Regions from separate parts of the Vibrio rubrogenes genome, predicted to be linked through region 1. Evidence: predicted binding sites of a transcription regulator. Region 1 holds the regulator's gene; each other region holds the start of a gene.

Region 1 (5,614 bases):
CTCAAGCAAAATGCTTATCGTAAATTTGGGACGCTCCGGCAAACGATTCCAGTCACACAGTCCTTAATTCGACAGTTGAAAACATTACAAGAATTCGATGATTTGATCACCGCCCCCCTGCATGGATTTGAAAACGCCCAAGACTACTATCAACGCTGTTCGGCAATCTCTAAACTGGGACAAATTCGTCTGCCGACACTCATTGTACACGCACAAGACGATCCCTTTATGACTGATGCAGTTATTCCGACGGCACCGCTGCCCCAGATGATCGATTATCAACTCATGACACATGGTGGGCATGTCGGCTTTCTGAGTGGCACCGTTGCCAAACCACGCTTCTGGTTGGAAGAAGCTCTGCCCCACTATTATCGGGCACAATCACCTAAGTATTGAATACCATCCCCTCAGTATCGTCACCAACGACTACCGAGAACGCTCACCGAACTGATGAGTGTTCTCCTACTCTTCCAAAGTCACGCCTCAAGCATCATCTATATTTGCGTGTAAAATCATGATTATTGCGCAACATCATGTAAAATCCGTTAAGATACACGCTATTCATTCATCCCAGAGTGATCGTATAGAAGGTCATCATTATGATTATTCCTTGGCAAACGCTCGAACCGGATACGCTCGATAATCTGATCAGGGAGTTTATCCTCCGAGAAGGAACCGACTACGGCGAGCAAGAAATTTCTCTTGAAGAGAAAGTCGCTCAGGTCAAACAACAGATTCAATCCGGAGAAGCGGTGATCGTCTATTCCGAACTTCACGAGTCCGTAGATATTCAACAAAACAGATATCGTTAATTTATGAATTGTCCGATGACAGCACCAATTTCCATGATATAGTGAAATCGATTTCTCGGTTTTCTTCGGGAGATCGGTTCATTGAGTGCACGACAAGGAATGATAAGACAAGGTATGTCATGTCAGCAAAACATCCCATTATTGCAGTAACCGGCTCTTCGGGTGCCGGTACAACAACGACTTCCGAAGCTTTTCGCAAAATGTTTAATATGATGCGAATCAAGCCGGCTTGGGTTGAAGGTGATAGTTTTCACCGTTTCACCAGACCGGAGATGGATGTCGAAATCCGTAAGGCCAGAGAGCAAGGACGCCATATCAGCTATTTCGGTCCTCAAGCAAACGATTTTCCGGCATTGGAAGAGTTTTTCCGGGAATATGGCCGCACCGGAACGGGAAAAATTCGCCGTTATCTGCATACATTTGATGAAGCAGTTCCCTATAACCAGATGCCGGGAACATTTACGCCATGGCAAGATCTCCCCAATGATACCAATGTCCTTTTTTATGAAGGGCTTCATGGGGGGGTGGTCGATGGCGAAACCAATGTCTCCCAACATGTTGATTTTCTCATTGGCATGGTGCCGATCGTCAATCTGGAGTGGATTCAAAAGTATGTCCGGGACACCCGGGACAGAGGGCATTCCCGAGAAGCAGTGATGGATTCGATCGTTCGCTCCATGGATGATTACTTAAATTACATTACGCCCCAATTTTCTCGGACACATATTAACTTTCAGCGGGTTCCGACAGTGGATACATCCAATCCACTGAGTGCAAAAGGGATTCCGAGTCTGGATGAAAGTTTTGTGGTCATCCGCTTGCTAGGCATCAAAAAAGTCGATTTCCCTTACCTGTTGGCAATGATTGATGGCTCATTTATGTCATGTCATAACACGATTGTCGTGCCCGGTGGGAAAATGAGTTTTGCCATGGAGTTGATTGTCCGTCCTATTCTTCAGCAGTTGATAGAAACCGGAAAAATTGGCTAATTACGATTCACTGGCACGAATCGGGCTCTTTTAGTTCCTATACCGTGACGATGCGCACATTTTTGCGTACTAAATCACGGTCATGACACGATTAAAGTCAAGAAATTATGTAAGAAAAAGGATACTATTTGATACCGAAACAGAAGACAACTTGCAGGCTTTCTCAAGTGCTTTTATGCTAAGTGTTTAGTTCCGAGACATGTTCAGTTTGAACATGTTCAGTTCAAAAGCTTCGCGAAAACATGGAAAGCAGCAAGCTACCCTGCAGAGGAAGAGAGATATTATGGTTCTAGGTAAACCTCAAACCGATCCAACATTAGAGTGGTTTCTTTCACATTGTCACATACATAAATACCCTTCAAAGAGTACGCTGATTCATGCAGGCGAAAAAGCGGAAACGCTTTATTACATCGTGAAGGGATCTGTTGCTGTTCTGATCAAGGACGAAGAAGGGAAAGAAATGATCCTTTCTTACCTCAATCAGGGTGACTTCATCGGTGAACTTGGTTTATTCGAAGAAGGTCAAGAACGAACAGCTTGGGTCAGAGCGAAATCTCCCTGCGAAGTTGCAGAAATTTCCTTCAAAAAGTTCCGTCAGTTAATTCAGGTCAATCCAGACATTTTGATGCGTCTGGCAGGACAGATGGCAAGCCGCCTTCAAGTCACTAGCCAGAAAGTCGGTGATCTGGCTTTTCTGGATGTGACAGGTCGTATTGCACAGACGCTGTTAAATCTGGCAAAACAACCCGATGCAATGACGCACCCGGACGGAATGCAAATCAAGATTACCCGCCAGGAGATCGGCCAGATTGTCGGTTGTTCTCGTGAAACCGTTGGCCGCATTTTGAAAATGCTCGAAGAGCAGAACCTTATTTCAGCCCACGGAAAAACAATTGTTGTTTACGGTACAAGATAATTTTTTTGCTTGAACCAACAAAAGAGCCATCCTCGCGATGGCTCTTTTATTTGCGACGATTGATCATGATACATCACTGATCATTGGTACTTTCAAAAATTTTGTCAGCCGAAGCTTCGACAAATCCGGGATATAAAATACCATTCGCCATCGGATAACGTTTGGCAAATTCATAGAAACCACCGGGAACCAACAACTCCGCTTCATCAAATTCAACCGCAACCCGATCAGCCATGATCGATGACTGTTCCAGAAATAACGCCGGTGAGCCCTTCACTTCACCACCTGATGAATTGATCACAAAGCCATGTTGGAGTAGATAAGCATTCACATCCGCGACCTGATTAAAACGGGCCAACTGATTGACACTCACCGTAAAATGGTTCGCACCGTAGCCATGTGCCGCAACCCAAGCGGCATACTCACTCTCTTCCGCCAACAGATAATATTGCTCGAGTGAAATCGGCCATAAACGCCCACCATAAAGAAAGTCAGTATCAGCAACCATGTCGGACCTGACATGAGAGATCAGACTTCTCACGATCTTTTGCAAAGATTCAGAACAGCGTTCAACTTCCAACTCACTGATGAAGACTTTAGGTAACTTGGGATTCGGGTGTTCAAAGTGCTGCGCAGCTAACTTTTTTTGTTCAAACTGATAGTGCCCTTTCGACACATATCCCAGCCGAACAAAGGGTGCGGCTATCACGTCAAGGTTGACTGGTGACAAATTAAACGTCCGCAACGCAATATGATCATTGTTGAGCGGTTCCTCTTCCTGAAGAAGTTTGTGGATCAGCTGTGCGGATGGGCAAAGCCTGGTTGTATAATCTTGCCACAATGCGGCAAATAATGAGTCCGGCGTCATAGCGCCTCCTTCTTTATCAATCATCTTGGGCTGTCATCGCATTCCTGTTTCCGGCTTTCGGAGATTAACGAATCACCAGAAAACGAACCCGATCACCAGACTGAATCAACAAAGCCTGAGCCACTTCAGGCGTCACGATCACAGTCTCAGATTCCGGGTGAAAATCGACCTCGGCGATTGTCGCCCGGAAAAATTCAAATGAAGTATTACTGAGTATGACTTTTTGTTGGCTGTGATGTTGCGCCACTTTAACTGTCGCTGACACAGAGTGCCTGACCGACTCAATATGACGTAAATCACATTCAACCGTCGGGCCTGCATCAAAAATATCGACATAATTACGACAGGTGAATCCTTCTTCTTCTAATAATTTTAAAGCAGGTCTGGTCTTGTCATGTACCTTTCCGATCACAGCTTGGGCTTCAGGGCTGAGCAGATTGATATAGATCGGTAATTTGGGCATCAGTTCAGCAATGAACCCTTTATGGCCCGACCCCGTCAAATAATCCGCCAGAGAAAAATCGATGGAGAAAAAATGTTCCTGCAACCATTGCCAGAACGGAGAGTTTCCCTGTTCATCAGAGACGCCTCTCATTTCAGCAATAATGGTCTGAGCAAAGCGCTCCCGGTGTTCCGCCAGCATCAAAAAGCGACATTTAGACATCAAACGACCATTCAGACCGGCACGAAACTCGGGTAAGAGAAAGAGCGTACACAACTCAGAACAACCGGTATAGTTATTACCTAGCGTCAATAATTTCACGATTTTGTTGACGCCCAAGCGACGGGAAGAATGAAGAATGGTACTGATATGATAAGAATAAGACGGTGTATCCCAGCCGACGTAGGCTCCAATTGCTGTCGTACCGGCAATCCGACCGCTTTCGCTATCGACCCCAACCATCAGGTAACTCTCATCGGTTGGTGACTGAACATCTGCCTTGGCAAAACTCGCTTCTGAATGTTCAATACGATGAGATAACAGCGCCTCATTGACAGGCAGTGATGTAAAGCCATAACCAGATTCTATCGCACAATGATAGAGCGCATTATAGTCAGTCATTGTAATGGGACGAACCACAAGCATGGATGTCTCTCCCTGAAAACCTGAGTTCGAAATGAAACCAGTCTGACTATAAGCATAGCTCAGGATCGTTGCGAACCTGAGCTAAAATTTAAACTAAGTTAATGATGCAATGGCTTTTTCCAGTCGTAACAAGCCTTCCTGAATATCGATATCCTCAATCACCAGTGACGGCGTGAAGCGCACCACATTCGGCCCGGCGACCAAAACAAGCACGCCCGCTTTACCGGCTGCCTGTAGTATGTCACGCGCTCTTCCGTGCCAAGCTTCAGTCAGTACCGCACCGAGCAATAAACCTTTGCCACGAATCTCACTGAATATCGGGTATTTGGCATTAATCCGTTCTAATCCATCCCGGAACAGCAGCTCTTTTTCTTTAACGCCTTCAAGCACCTGAGGTTGAGAGGTTATATTGACCACCGCTTCAGCAACCGCACAGGCAAGTGGATTGCCACCATACGTCGAGCCATGCACCCCAACCTTAAAGTGAGATGCAATTGCCGTCGTCGTTAACATCGCACCGATCGGGAACCCGCCCCCCAGCGATTTTGCAGTACTGAGAATATCTGGTGTGACCCCAATACCCTGATATGCATAGAAATCACCAGTCCGGCCATTACCGGTCTGAACTTCATCAAAAATTAATAATGCATTGTGTTCATCACACAGCGCTCTGACCGCCTGAATAAATTCTGCTGTCGGAGAAATAATCCCACCTTCACCTTGCAGTGGCTCCATCATCACGGCACATGTCTGATCTGATATCTGGGCTTTGAATGCAGCCAGATCATTATAAGGCAGATGAACCACATCGGACGGTTTCGGGCCAAAGCCATCGGAATAAGTCGATTGCCCACCAACAGTCACCGTAAAAAATGTCCGGCCATGGAATCCCTGTTTAAAAGCAATAATTTCCGACTTTTCCGGACCATAATTATCTACTGC
Region 2 (5,614 bases), on a different contig from region 1:
TTGAACATGTAGTTCATGCCATCTAATGCACCGGGAAGCATGGACATCCGCCCGATGAGCACCAGTACCATAATGAATAGAATCGGCATCATAACTTTTGAAGCACGTTCAATCCCTGATTTCACACCATTCACAATCGCAATGTAGGTGATGCCCCACGCAAGTGCGACGGTCAATGCAATATTCCAGCGGATACCACCTAAGTTTGTCGGTGTGTTCTCACCAAGTCCTAGATAATTGCTGAAGAAAAAAGTATTGGTTTCTGTTCCCCAACCTTGAGTGAACGAAAGACCGAAATAGGAGATAGCCCAGCCGATGACGGCAACATAATAAACACCGATAACAGCAGCTACCCCAACTTGGAACCAGCCAAGCCACTCAAATTTTGAATGGATCTGAGAAATTGTCTTTGGTGCTGAACCGCGGTGTTTCTGTCCCATGCTGAATTCTAGAATCATGAATGGGATACCAGCCGTGAGCATGGCGAAAAGGTAAGGGATAAAAAATGCGCCACCTCCATTTTCGTAGGCCATATACGGAAAGCGCCAGATATTACCTAAGCCGATAGCGGATCCGACCGCAGCTAAGATAAAACCGGCACGAGAGCCCCATTGTTCTCGCTTCATTTGATACTCCTTTGGTAATGCTTTCTGAGTGATGAAGTTTCACCCTATCGTTAATAGTTAAATTATAGTTAGTTAAAACATAGGTAGGGTGAATGACTCCCTTGACTTATTTTTTTAACTTATAATCACTAATATTTAGAATTATATTTTTATTTCTAAGCGATATCTCAGAATATTATTCTGTATGTTGTGATGTGTGTACGCAACAAATGAGATGTTCATCTGTGCATAGCTATCGAGATTACAGATTTATAAATAGAAAGGCAATAGATTGTAAATGTAATGGGTGTTTTGTGTTGCAGATGTATATTTTATATATATCTATTTGAATGGGTTAATTACATTATTATTTGTATTAATATGAGTGATACGCCTGCTTTTTGGTGGTAAGTGTAGTTTTTTAATCTATATTAATATCATTGGTGCTCTGTCTGATTTCTATTCAAGAACTAGTGTATTACTCGTTAGAGAAGCAAATCTGTAGCAGTGTTTATCGCAATGTCATCATTTGCAATCAAAGTCATAGACTTTTTTGGTGTTAAGAGGATACATTTATTCGAGCAATATTTGTGATATTCTTTTCATAAGTATGATGAAGGAATTGACAGTAATTGCCATCTTATTAGATAGATATAGATGCTGAAGTCGTAATCAGTATGGTATCTCTTCTTTTTTATGAATAGGGTCAGATGATCCGAAATACTGGAGGTGTGTATGGATGTTGATCTGAAATATGCTGTGATAATTACAGGCATTATTTTTGCGGTATTGATTGGTTCTGGGTTGATTGCCATTGCTAACTAGATTACAACAGCCGCCTATGGGAAAAAATGTTGGTGTAATTTCTGAACAGCAGGTCATCGATGATTGTGACCGTTTATCTCGGTTCATTGGTGGGAAAAATGCTTTGGTTGCTCAAGGTGGCGGTCAGCGAGGCATTTTTACTGCCGGTGTTCTGGATGCCTTTAACCTTTCTAACTTTGACCCGTTTGATGTCTATTACGGTACGTCAGCGGGGGCGTTAAACCTTTGTGCATTTCTTTGTCGTCAGCATGGGCTTGGCAAAGCGTTTATTACCGACTTAACCACGGATTCTTCATTCTTTAATCTTTTTGCCTATATCAGGAAAAAGCAGTACGTCGATTTGTCATGGGCTCTTGAGCGCATCGTTGAGTATCCGTATCGGCTTGATTTGGATATGGGACGTCAGGTCTTAGGAGACAGAAAGGCATATGCGGCCGTTACCAGTTCAGAGACGTTGATCGATCATTACTTGCCGATGGTTCACTCAAACTGGAGAGAGGTGCTGTTAGCTTCATGTGCTATTCCGACGCTATGCCATCATCCAATCAATATTAATGGTGAATCATATGTTGACGGAGGTATTTCGGCATCGATTCCTGTCCAAGAAGCGTGGCGGCAGGGTGCTCGGTTTATCGCTGTCATTCGGACTGAATCGGTCATCAATAACAAAGCCGGGTTACAATCTGCTAACTTGCCGCCGAAACCGAGTGAAGTATGGCTGCGTCAGTCGTTCAGTTATCTGCAAAATCAGTGGCAGCAGAAAGTTACACAGTGGCGTCAAGACTGGCGTAACTACGTACGTCAGAAAATGTCTCTGGTTCCTCAGGAAGAAATGTTGAATGGCGGGCGCTGGTTATTTGGCTCGGATCAACTGTATCGAATGAGTCATTTAATTGGTGGTTCGGTGGATACACGCCTGACCGATATGCTGATGGTTCATTACCAGACATATGCCTTGACCCTTGAGTTTTTAAAACGTCCTCCAGATGATGTGTTCGTGATTCAGATTGCCCCGGAGCAGCCACTCCGTTCCAACACGTTGCTGAGCAGAAAAAGCGATTTATTATGGGATTATGAGCAAGGGCTACAAGCGGGTTATAACTTTATTCGTAGTTGGGAGGACGCCCGGGCTTTGAGCGGCCAACCGCTGAAAGCCTCAAAATCAGGGCTGCTGGAATCATAGCAGCCCAGTGGGCGTTTTTTCTAAAACTCAATTTTCTAAAACTCAATTGTATTTAACTAAAAAACGGGGAGAACTCGCATACAGTTTGTTGTCCCTTCGACACCCATCACGTCACCCTGAGTGATAATCACAATATCGCCAAATGCCAGCTGCTTTTTCTCTTTGAGAACTGAAAGAGCTTCGAGTGCGATCTCATAGGCTGATTCCTGATGACTCTCAAAATACCAAGGAATCACCCCGCGATACAACGCACAGCGGTTTAACGCTTTTTCATTATTCGACAGGGCAAAGATGGGTAGTTCTGAGTTGAGACGTGAAGTCATTAACGCTGTTCTGCCTGACTCGGTCATGGTCACAATTGCTTGAATACCATCCATATGGTTTGCTGCATAAATTGTCGACATGGCGACGGTCTCTTCTGCCGTGACAAATGTGCTCTCCAGCCGATAACTCTGAGTTTTCACTTCCATCACACTTTCTGCGCCAATGCAGACTTCGGCCATCGCTTTTACCGTTTCGACAGGATATCTCCCTGCTGCCGTTTCTCCGGATAACATCACTGCATCAGTACCATCGATGACTGCGTTGGCGACATCCATCACTTCCGCCCGGGTTGGCATCGGGTTTTCAATCATCGACTCCATCATTTGGGTCGCCGTAATCACAACGCGATTCAGTGCCTTTGCCCGGTAAATCAATTTCTTCTGTACACCGACTAATGCCGGATCTCCGATTTCGACCCCTAAATCGCCACGGGCGACCATGATGACGTCAGATGCCATAATGATGTCATCAATATTGGCTTGGTTTGAGACTGTTTCTGCACGCTCAACTTTGGCGACGATCTTAGCTTCTAGTCCTGCATCCCGGGCCAGACGTCGTGCATATTGTATATCTTCACCATTTCTGGGAAACGAAACGGCGAGGTATTCCACGTCAAGTTCTGCCGCCAGCAGAATATCCTGCTTATCTTTTTCGGTGAGTGCCTGAGCAGAAAGACCGCCGCCCTGACGGTTGATCCCTTTGTTATTGGATAGAGGCCCACCGACCGTGACGGTTGTATGGATTTTTTGTCCTTCAACCATAATGACTTGCAGCTGAACCCGTCCGTCATCCAGCAGCAGAATATCGTTTCGTTGAACATCATTGGGGAGATTTTTGTAATCAATTCCGACAGCTTCTTGATGGCCGGTTCCGGGGGGCATCTCCGCATCCAGTGTAAATCGATCACCGACATTCAGCGTGATCTTGCCATGAGTAAAAGTAGATACACGAATCTTCGGTCCTTGAAGATCCCCCAGTATCGCCACGTTGTGTCCAAGTCTGGCTGCAATTTCACGGACTTTTCTGGCCCGAAGGCGATGATCGTCCGCTGTTCCGTGCGAAAAATTCAGGCGGACCACATTAGCCCCCGCTCTGATCAGCGCTTCAAGATTATTATCGCGATCAGTTGCGGGGCCGAGGGTTGTTACAATTTTAGTTCTTCGTTGTATTTTTCTTGGCATGATTTACTCCTGACTGAAAATCATAGAGTGAGCAGTGTAAGTATACTTGAGAACGCTCAAAGCGCTGGGTGAATGGTTAAAAATTTAACATTTTTGTAAAAAAAGTATCGTGAGTTCAGCCTGCTTCGGATGAGTGAACATTTGACTCCCAACACAAACTTGACTGATCGTGCGTGATGCCTGTCACGCTCACATATCAAATTGCTTCACAATTACTTTGCAAAGTAAAAAAATTAGCAGGTTGTTGATTTCTGGAGCACATCATGTATACGGCTCAGCCCGGCCATATTGATCACATCAAGCAAATTAATGCTGGTCGTGTTTACAAACTGATTGATCAAAAAGGTCCTATTTCACGTATTGATCTGTCTAAAGAGAGTGAACTTGCTCCGGCAAGTATCACCAAGATCACGCGTGAGCTCATCGATGCTCATCTTGTCCATGAAACAACCGTTCAAGAAGCTATTAGCCGCGGCCGTCCTGCGGTCGGTCTTCAAACCAGAAATGAGGGGTGGCAATTCCTTTCGATTCGTTTGGGACGGGGATATCTGACGATTGCACTCCATGAATTAAGTGGTGATGTGCTGATCGATACGAAAATCGATATTCATGAAGTTGACCAGGATGACTTACTGGCCCGGTTGTTCCACGAGATTGAAGAATTCTTTCTGACCTACACCCAGCAACTTGAGCGAGTGACCGCGATTGCCGTGACACTACCGGGCTTGGTCGATGCAGACAATGGGGTTGTCCTGCAAATGCCCCATTACAATGTCGATAATCTTGCGTTAGGGGCTGAGATCTATCAGGTAACAGGGTTACCGGTTTTTATTGCCAACGATACCCGGGCTTGGGCACTGGCCGAAAAGCTATTCGGTCACTCTCAGGATGATGACAACTCGGTCTTAATTTCTATTCACAATGGTTTGAATGCGGGTGTGATTGTCAATGGGCGTGTATTACAGGGCAAACATGGCAACATCGGTGATCTGGGGCACATTCAGATTGATCCTCTGGGTCTGCCTTGTCATTGTGGCAATCGTGGTTGTCTGGAAACAGTGACGAGTTCGAAGGCTTTGCGGGAGCAAGCTATGTCAAGAATTGCCAATGGTGAGCAATCATCGTTGAGTCGTCTGACGGAAATATCAATTGAGGATATTTGTATCGCAGCGGCCCAAGGAGATCCATTATCGTGTGATATTATGGATCGACTGGGCAGACATCTCGGTCAGGCCATTGCGATCGTGATTAATATGTTTAATCCGGAGAAGGTGCTTATTGGTGGGGTGATTAATCAGGCTAAAGCAATTGTTTACCCACCGATGCTCAAATATATCGAGAGCCAATGTAATCCGGCTTACCGGGAGCAGGTCAAAATCGTGGAATCCCGTTTTTATAAACAGTCAACGATGCCCGGAGCCGCACTCATCAAACAAGCTTTATATGATGGTTCATTATTGATGACCATTGTTGATCGTTAAGCCGGGTGACAGGTC
Region 3 (5,614 bases), on a different contig from region 1:
TTTATTGAATTGATGCAGACCGGAACTATGGATGATTTCTTCCACCGGCATCATGTCTCGGGGCAGGCCGTTTATCAGCAACTACTCGGTGAAGGATGGATCCCGAAAGTACGCGCTTGTCATGATGGCCCCGCGAAAGTTTTAGCGCATCCCGACTATCAGGGAGAACTTGGTTTCATTATGCCTTATGAAAAGAACTTTTGTGCGAGCTGCAACCGTCTTCGCGTTTCAGCGAAGGGTAAGTTACATCTGTGTCTGTTTGGTGAATCCGGCATTGAATTGCGTGATTTACTCCGGCAAGACGAGCAGCAGTCAGCACTGATTGAGCGGATTCAGCAGGTCTTGGGTGAAAAAGCCGTCAGCCATTTCTTACATGATGGCCATTCAGGCATGACGCCTCACTTAGCATCGATTGGCGGTTAGCCGGTCTTTATCACCAGCCAAACGCATTGAACGGATTGGCCGGAGAGGAAGAATGCTGACAACGAACGTCTGTTTCAACGATGCGACCAACGGGGGACGAAAACGGCTCATATGGCGCATCCAGGACCAACCATGTCGATATTATCAATATCAATGATCAAAATAGGTAAATCTCTATGGGACATGCACAAACCGAATTTAGACCAGCCAAGATTGCGGTCTTAACCGTTTCTGATACCAGAACGGAAGAAAATGATACATCCGGTGGTTATCTGGCCGAACAACTTCAGCAAGTTGGCCATCAGCTCGTCGATAAACAGATTGTGATTGATGATCGCTATAAAATTCGGGCGATTGTTTCACAGTGGATTGCAGATGAAGATGTTCAGGTTGTTTTGATCACCGGTGGGACAGGCTTTACTTCACGAGACAGTACGCCGGAGGCATTGATACCACTATTTGATAAGCAAGTCGAAGGATTTGGTGAGTTATTCCGCATGGTCTCTTATGAAGAAATTGGCACCTCGACAATTCAGTCGCGGGCGATTGCCGGTTTTGCCAACCATACGGTCATTTTTGCCATGCCGGGGTCAACCGGTGCCTGTAAGACTGCCTGGACAAAGATTATTTGTCAGCAGTTGGATGCATCACACCGACCATGCAATTTTATGCCCCATTTATAAACCGCATTGGAGTCAAACATGAGTCAACTCACCCATATTAATGCCGCTGGTGAAGCCAATATGGTGGATGTTTCCGACAAAGCCGATTCAGTTCGGGAAGCTCGGGCCGAAGCGTTGGTTTACATGGCGGAAGAAACATTGCAATTGATACTTTCCGGTCAGCATCATAAAGGCGATGTCTTTGCAACAGCCCGCATTGCTGGGATTCAAGCCGCGAAAAGAACTTGGGAACTGATCCCGCTTTGCCATCCACTGTTGTTATCGAAAGTGGAAGTTCGGTTGACAGCAATCGAGACTGAATCGTGTGTCAGAATCGAATCTTTGTGTCGGTTGAGGGGGAAAACCGGGGTTGAAATGGAAGCTTTGACCGCCGCATCTGTGGCGGCGTTGACGGTTTACGATATGTGCAAGGCTGTTCAGAAGGATATGGTGATTGGCCCGGTGCGATTACTGGAAAAGTCCGGAGGAAAATCAGGGCATTTTAAGGTGGAATCATGATTAAGGTGTTATTTTTTGCCCAGACTCGGGAGCTCGTCGGGCAGGCGGATCTTGAATTACCGTGTACGTTTGCAACCCTTGATGAGTTGCGGGGCGATTTGGCCAAGCGCTCGGGAAAATGGGCTTTGGCAATGGATTCTGAGCGCTTGCTGGCAGCAGTCAATCAAACTATCGTTCCTCTGGATACTGTGCTTCACGATGGTGATGAAGTTGCATTTTTTCCACCGGTAACCGGAGGTTGATATGGGATACTCAGTTGCTGTTCAACAAGATGACTTCTGTGTTGAAGATGAATATCAGGCGTTGTCTCAGGGAGAAGATGCCGGTGCCGTTGTAACATTTGTCGGAAAAGTTCGGGATATGAATCTGGGGAGTCAGGTCACCGGATTACACCTCGAGCACTATCCGGGAATGACAGAAAAAGCGCTGAATACGATTTGTGAGCAAGCGTTACAACGCTGGCCTTTGCTTGCGGTCCGGGTGATTCATCGGATCGGTGATCTGGCGATTGGTGCGCAAATTGTTTTTGTCGGTGTGAGTAGTCACCATCGCGATGCAGCATTTGCTGCCTGTGCCTTTATTATGGATAAGCTGAAAACTCAGGCACCCTTCTGGAAGAAAGAAACAACTAATAGTGGAGAACGCTGGTTAGACAGCCGAGAGTCAGATCGTGCGGCTGCCGAAAAATGGCAATAATTTCCAATAATTATTGTGATTTAACCCCAAGTTCAATTCATTTTATCTTTTTCTAAATATTTTTTGTTTCTCTGTTAACAATGATGAATGAAATTGAGTGATTCTATTTAGCAATTATCTGAAATTAGTCAACACTTACCTTAAAGGCCCAGATGAAAGGCTTGAAGGAGAGAACGATGGAATCACTCAAAGTTAGACATTATATGACACAGCATTCGATTACCTTTAAAGCTGATATGTCATTATCTGCTGCATTGGAAAGAGTCATTGAGTTTAATGATTTTTTTAGTGGTCCGGTGATCGATGATCATGGCAGAGTGATTGGCTTTTTATCGGAGCAGGATCTACTCGATAAATTGGTGAAGGTCAGTTATTTCTGTCAGGACTCTCATATGGTGGGCGACTGCATGACACAAGTGGTTGATACCATCAGTCCGGATTTACCGATTATTGAATTAGCAGGTTATATGCGTGATGGTCGATCAACTTATCCAGTGGTTGAAGATGGCCGGTTAGTCGGTGTAATTAATCGGCGGGCTGTACTGAAAGCGATTAATAAAAATCTGCACAGTTGCTTTAAACGTCAGGTATAAATTCTGCCTATCGAATGAGTTCAACAAGCCTCGAAATGTTATTTCGCAGGCTTTTTTTGTACCCATTTAGGATTTATGTCACATATTGATGAAATATGATGTTATGTGGATTCATTATGTGTGATCTATATTGGCATTTGTGAGCTAAATCTTGGTTAAAGTGCAGTTAGCATTTCATGATACTGAAGTTTGAGTATTTCAACCAAGATTACAATGAAGGAGACAATAATGTCAGATAAAGTTTTTCATCTCGGAGTCACGCAAGAAGATCTGAATGGTGCGACACTGGCAATATTGCCCGGTGATCCTGAACGAGTTAAGAAAATTGCTGACCAGATGGACTCCCCGGAATTTCTGGCGAGTCATCGTGAATTTACGCTGTATCGGGCAAAAGTTGAGGGTAAACCTGTCATTGTTTGTTCAACGGGCATCGGTGGACCATCCACTTCAATTGCGGTAGAAGAGTTGGCACAGTTAGGGGTTCGCAGTTTCTTACGTGTTGGAACCACCGGGGCAATTCAGCCTAATATTCAGATCGGGGATATCATCGTGACGACTGCGGCTGTCCGGTTAGACGGGGCAAGCTTGCATTTTGCACCGATGGAATTTCCGGCGGTGTCAGATTTTGCCGCGATGACAGCATTAAAACAAGCTGCTGATGACGAAGGTGTTCCGGTTCATACGGGGATTACCGCTTCCAGTGATACGTTCTATCCGGGGCAAGAGCGTTATGATACTTATTCGGGTCGTGTCACACGTCGTTTCCAGGGCTCGGTTGAAGAATGGCAAGGAATGGGGGTTCTGAATTTTGAGATGGAATCTGCGACGTTGTTCACCATGTGTGCCAGTGCTGGCTTGCAAGCTGGCTGTGTGGGTGGTGTGATTATCAACCGGACTCTCAAAGAAATTCCTGATCATGCTGTCGTGAAAGAAGTAGAAGCAAAATCGATACGAGTGGTCGTAAAAGCCGCAGCACTCTTGCTTACTTGAGCCACACACCTAAACTTTTCGGGGCGTCATATGCGATGGCATATGACGCCTTTTATTAGTCTAGGCGGTGAGTAACTTTGGGAGCGGCAGATACAGTGTCTCAATGAGCTCTCCCAACATATGATCATACACATGAGCAATACTCAGCGAAATATCAGCGGTCATCTGATACATGGCTTCGGCACCGATATTGTAGTCAGGATGCTTACTCACATCGGATAAAATCGCCAGAGCTTTGGTACATGTCGGGGATGAGATCGATAAAGGGCTCACCATTGTCAACTGGTTCACTTTTCTCGCCAGTATTTCAGCACAATGTTGTAAACGTGTTTGTCCTTCGGGTGTATTCATCTCTTCAATGCAGATTCGGAATTGTGTCAAAGCGTCCATCGCATCAATGACTTGTTGCCAATTCATATGATATTCATCACTCAAATCTTCCCGATTGACTTCAACTAACCAAGCCAGCATGACTTCATCCATGAGAAACATACAGTGGCGGATTGCTTTGCCGTGAATCATTTGATTGCGAGAAATCGTTCGTTCGGACCAGTCCTGCATCAGTGCTTTCAGTTTGAGCTGAAGCACTCGATACATGGGCTTGTTATCAAAATGAGCAATGGAAATGAGGTGAGTGGTTTTCTCATTCAGCAACTCGGCAAGATGCTCAATTTCAATATCTCTGTGCTCACCAAACATCAGCACATGGTGTGTCGCACTCCGGTGTTGGCGGCACAGATGCAAAACCTGACGTAAATCAACAAGCAGCTCATACTTACGTTGCAAAGTAGACTCACGTTGTTTGGCAAGATAAAACATGAATCCGAGTATGCCGACGGAAACCAGCATCGAAATAATGACGAACATAACCAACTCCTTGTCTGTGTAGAGATACCTTGATTTTTGCAGTTGTTGGTTCTTGTGCAGAATAGCGTTGTATGTACTAGAGACATCAGCCAATACAATCAGAAGTAAACAAGCCCAACCCACAAAGGTCAAGACACCTTTGTATCCTTATGGTCAAAAAGAAGCAGAATTAGTGCCAGATTATTTTATTTTTAAAATCATTATCTTAACCTTTCATTTACAATTGTATCGCACCGTTATTGTGCGCAAATGATGATCTTGGGGCGATACGGCTCAGTGTGTGGATGCGTATCGATAAAAAAGGCCTTAACGGTATCTGGTAAGGCCTCTAATAGATTGATAAATATATCAATTTTACATGACTCGCATACCCGGCCGGGCACCTTCATGCGGTTCGAGGATCCAGAGATCTTTTCCACCCGGTCCTGCAGCGAGAATCATGCCTTCAGACATACCAAACTTCATTTTCCGCGGCTTCAGGTTGGCAACCATGACCGTATATTTACCGACGAGCTCTTCAGGCTGATAAGCGGCTTTGATACCGGAAAAGACCTGACGAACTTCGCCACCGATATCTAACTGGAATTTAAGCAGCTTATCTGCTTTGGGCACCGCTTCACAAGATAAGATCTTGGCAATCCGTAAATCAACTTTGGCAAAATCATCAAATTCGATTTCCGGGGCGATTGGGTCTTTGCTGAGTTCCGTCTCTTCCTGAGCGTCCGCTTGAATAATCGCTCTCTCGGCTGCAACTGCTTCTTTCGAGGCCTCGATCATTGCTTCAACCTGTTTTGGATCGATTCGGCTGAAGAGGGCTTTGAAGGTGGCAATCTCATGATCAACCAAAGGTTGCTGGATGTTATC

What was found. The regulator CRP, encoded in region 1, controls carbon source genes, mostly activating them, when cyclic AMP is high. The targets are predictions, from matches to a motif close to TGTGANNNNNNTCACA.
Region 2: the regulator CRP is predicted to act here: its motif matches at 4,291-4,306, upstream of mlc (sugar metabolism global transcriptional regulator Mlc).
Region 3: the regulator CRP is predicted to act here: its motif matches at 3,032-3,047, upstream of udp (uridine phosphorylase).

What each region holds. Positions count from the first base shown of each region.
Region 1 covers NZ_JCARSY010000007.1:119,422-125,035, forward strand. Annotated here, with positions in the region: gene AC55NX_RS07565 (hydrolase) at 1-396, shown strand, start outside; gene AC55NX_RS07570 (YheU family protein) at 600-812, shown strand; gene AC55NX_RS07575 (phosphoribulokinase) at 932-1,801, shown strand; gene crp (cAMP-activated global transcriptional regulator CRP) at 2,085-2,717, shown strand; gene AC55NX_RS07585 (DUF1338 domain-containing protein) at 2,791-3,585, opposite strand; gene astA (arginine N-succinyltransferase) at 3,650-4,672, opposite strand; gene AC55NX_RS07595 (aspartate aminotransferase family protein) at 4,766-5,614, opposite strand, start outside.
Region 2 covers NZ_JCARSY010000020.1:38,702-44,315, forward strand. Annotated here, with positions in the region: gene AC55NX_RS14130 (sodium-dependent transporter) at 1-626, opposite strand, end outside; gene cydH (cytochrome bd-I oxidase subunit CydH) at 1,341-1,430, shown strand; gene AC55NX_RS14140 (patatin-like phospholipase family protein) at 1,447-2,613, shown strand; gene pyk (pyruvate kinase) at 2,670-4,118, opposite strand; gene mlc (sugar metabolism global transcriptional regulator Mlc) at 4,382-5,599, shown strand.
Region 3 covers NZ_JCARSY010000002.1:111,907-117,520, reverse strand. Annotated here, with positions in the region: gene moaA (GTP 3',8-cyclase MoaA) at 1-423, shown strand, start outside; gene AC55NX_RS02660 (hypothetical protein) at 403-534, opposite strand; gene moaB (molybdenum cofactor biosynthesis protein B) at 600-1,106, shown strand; gene moaC (cyclic pyranopterin monophosphate synthase MoaC) at 1,125-1,604, shown strand; gene moaD (molybdopterin synthase sulfur carrier subunit) at 1,601-1,846, shown strand; gene moaE (molybdopterin synthase catalytic subunit MoaE) at 1,848-2,300, shown strand; gene AC55NX_RS02635 (CBS domain-containing protein) at 2,477-2,893, shown strand; gene udp (uridine phosphorylase) at 3,122-3,883, shown strand; gene AC55NX_RS02625 (hypothetical protein) at 3,944-4,750, opposite strand; gene metG (methionine--tRNA ligase) at 5,105-5,614, opposite strand, start outside.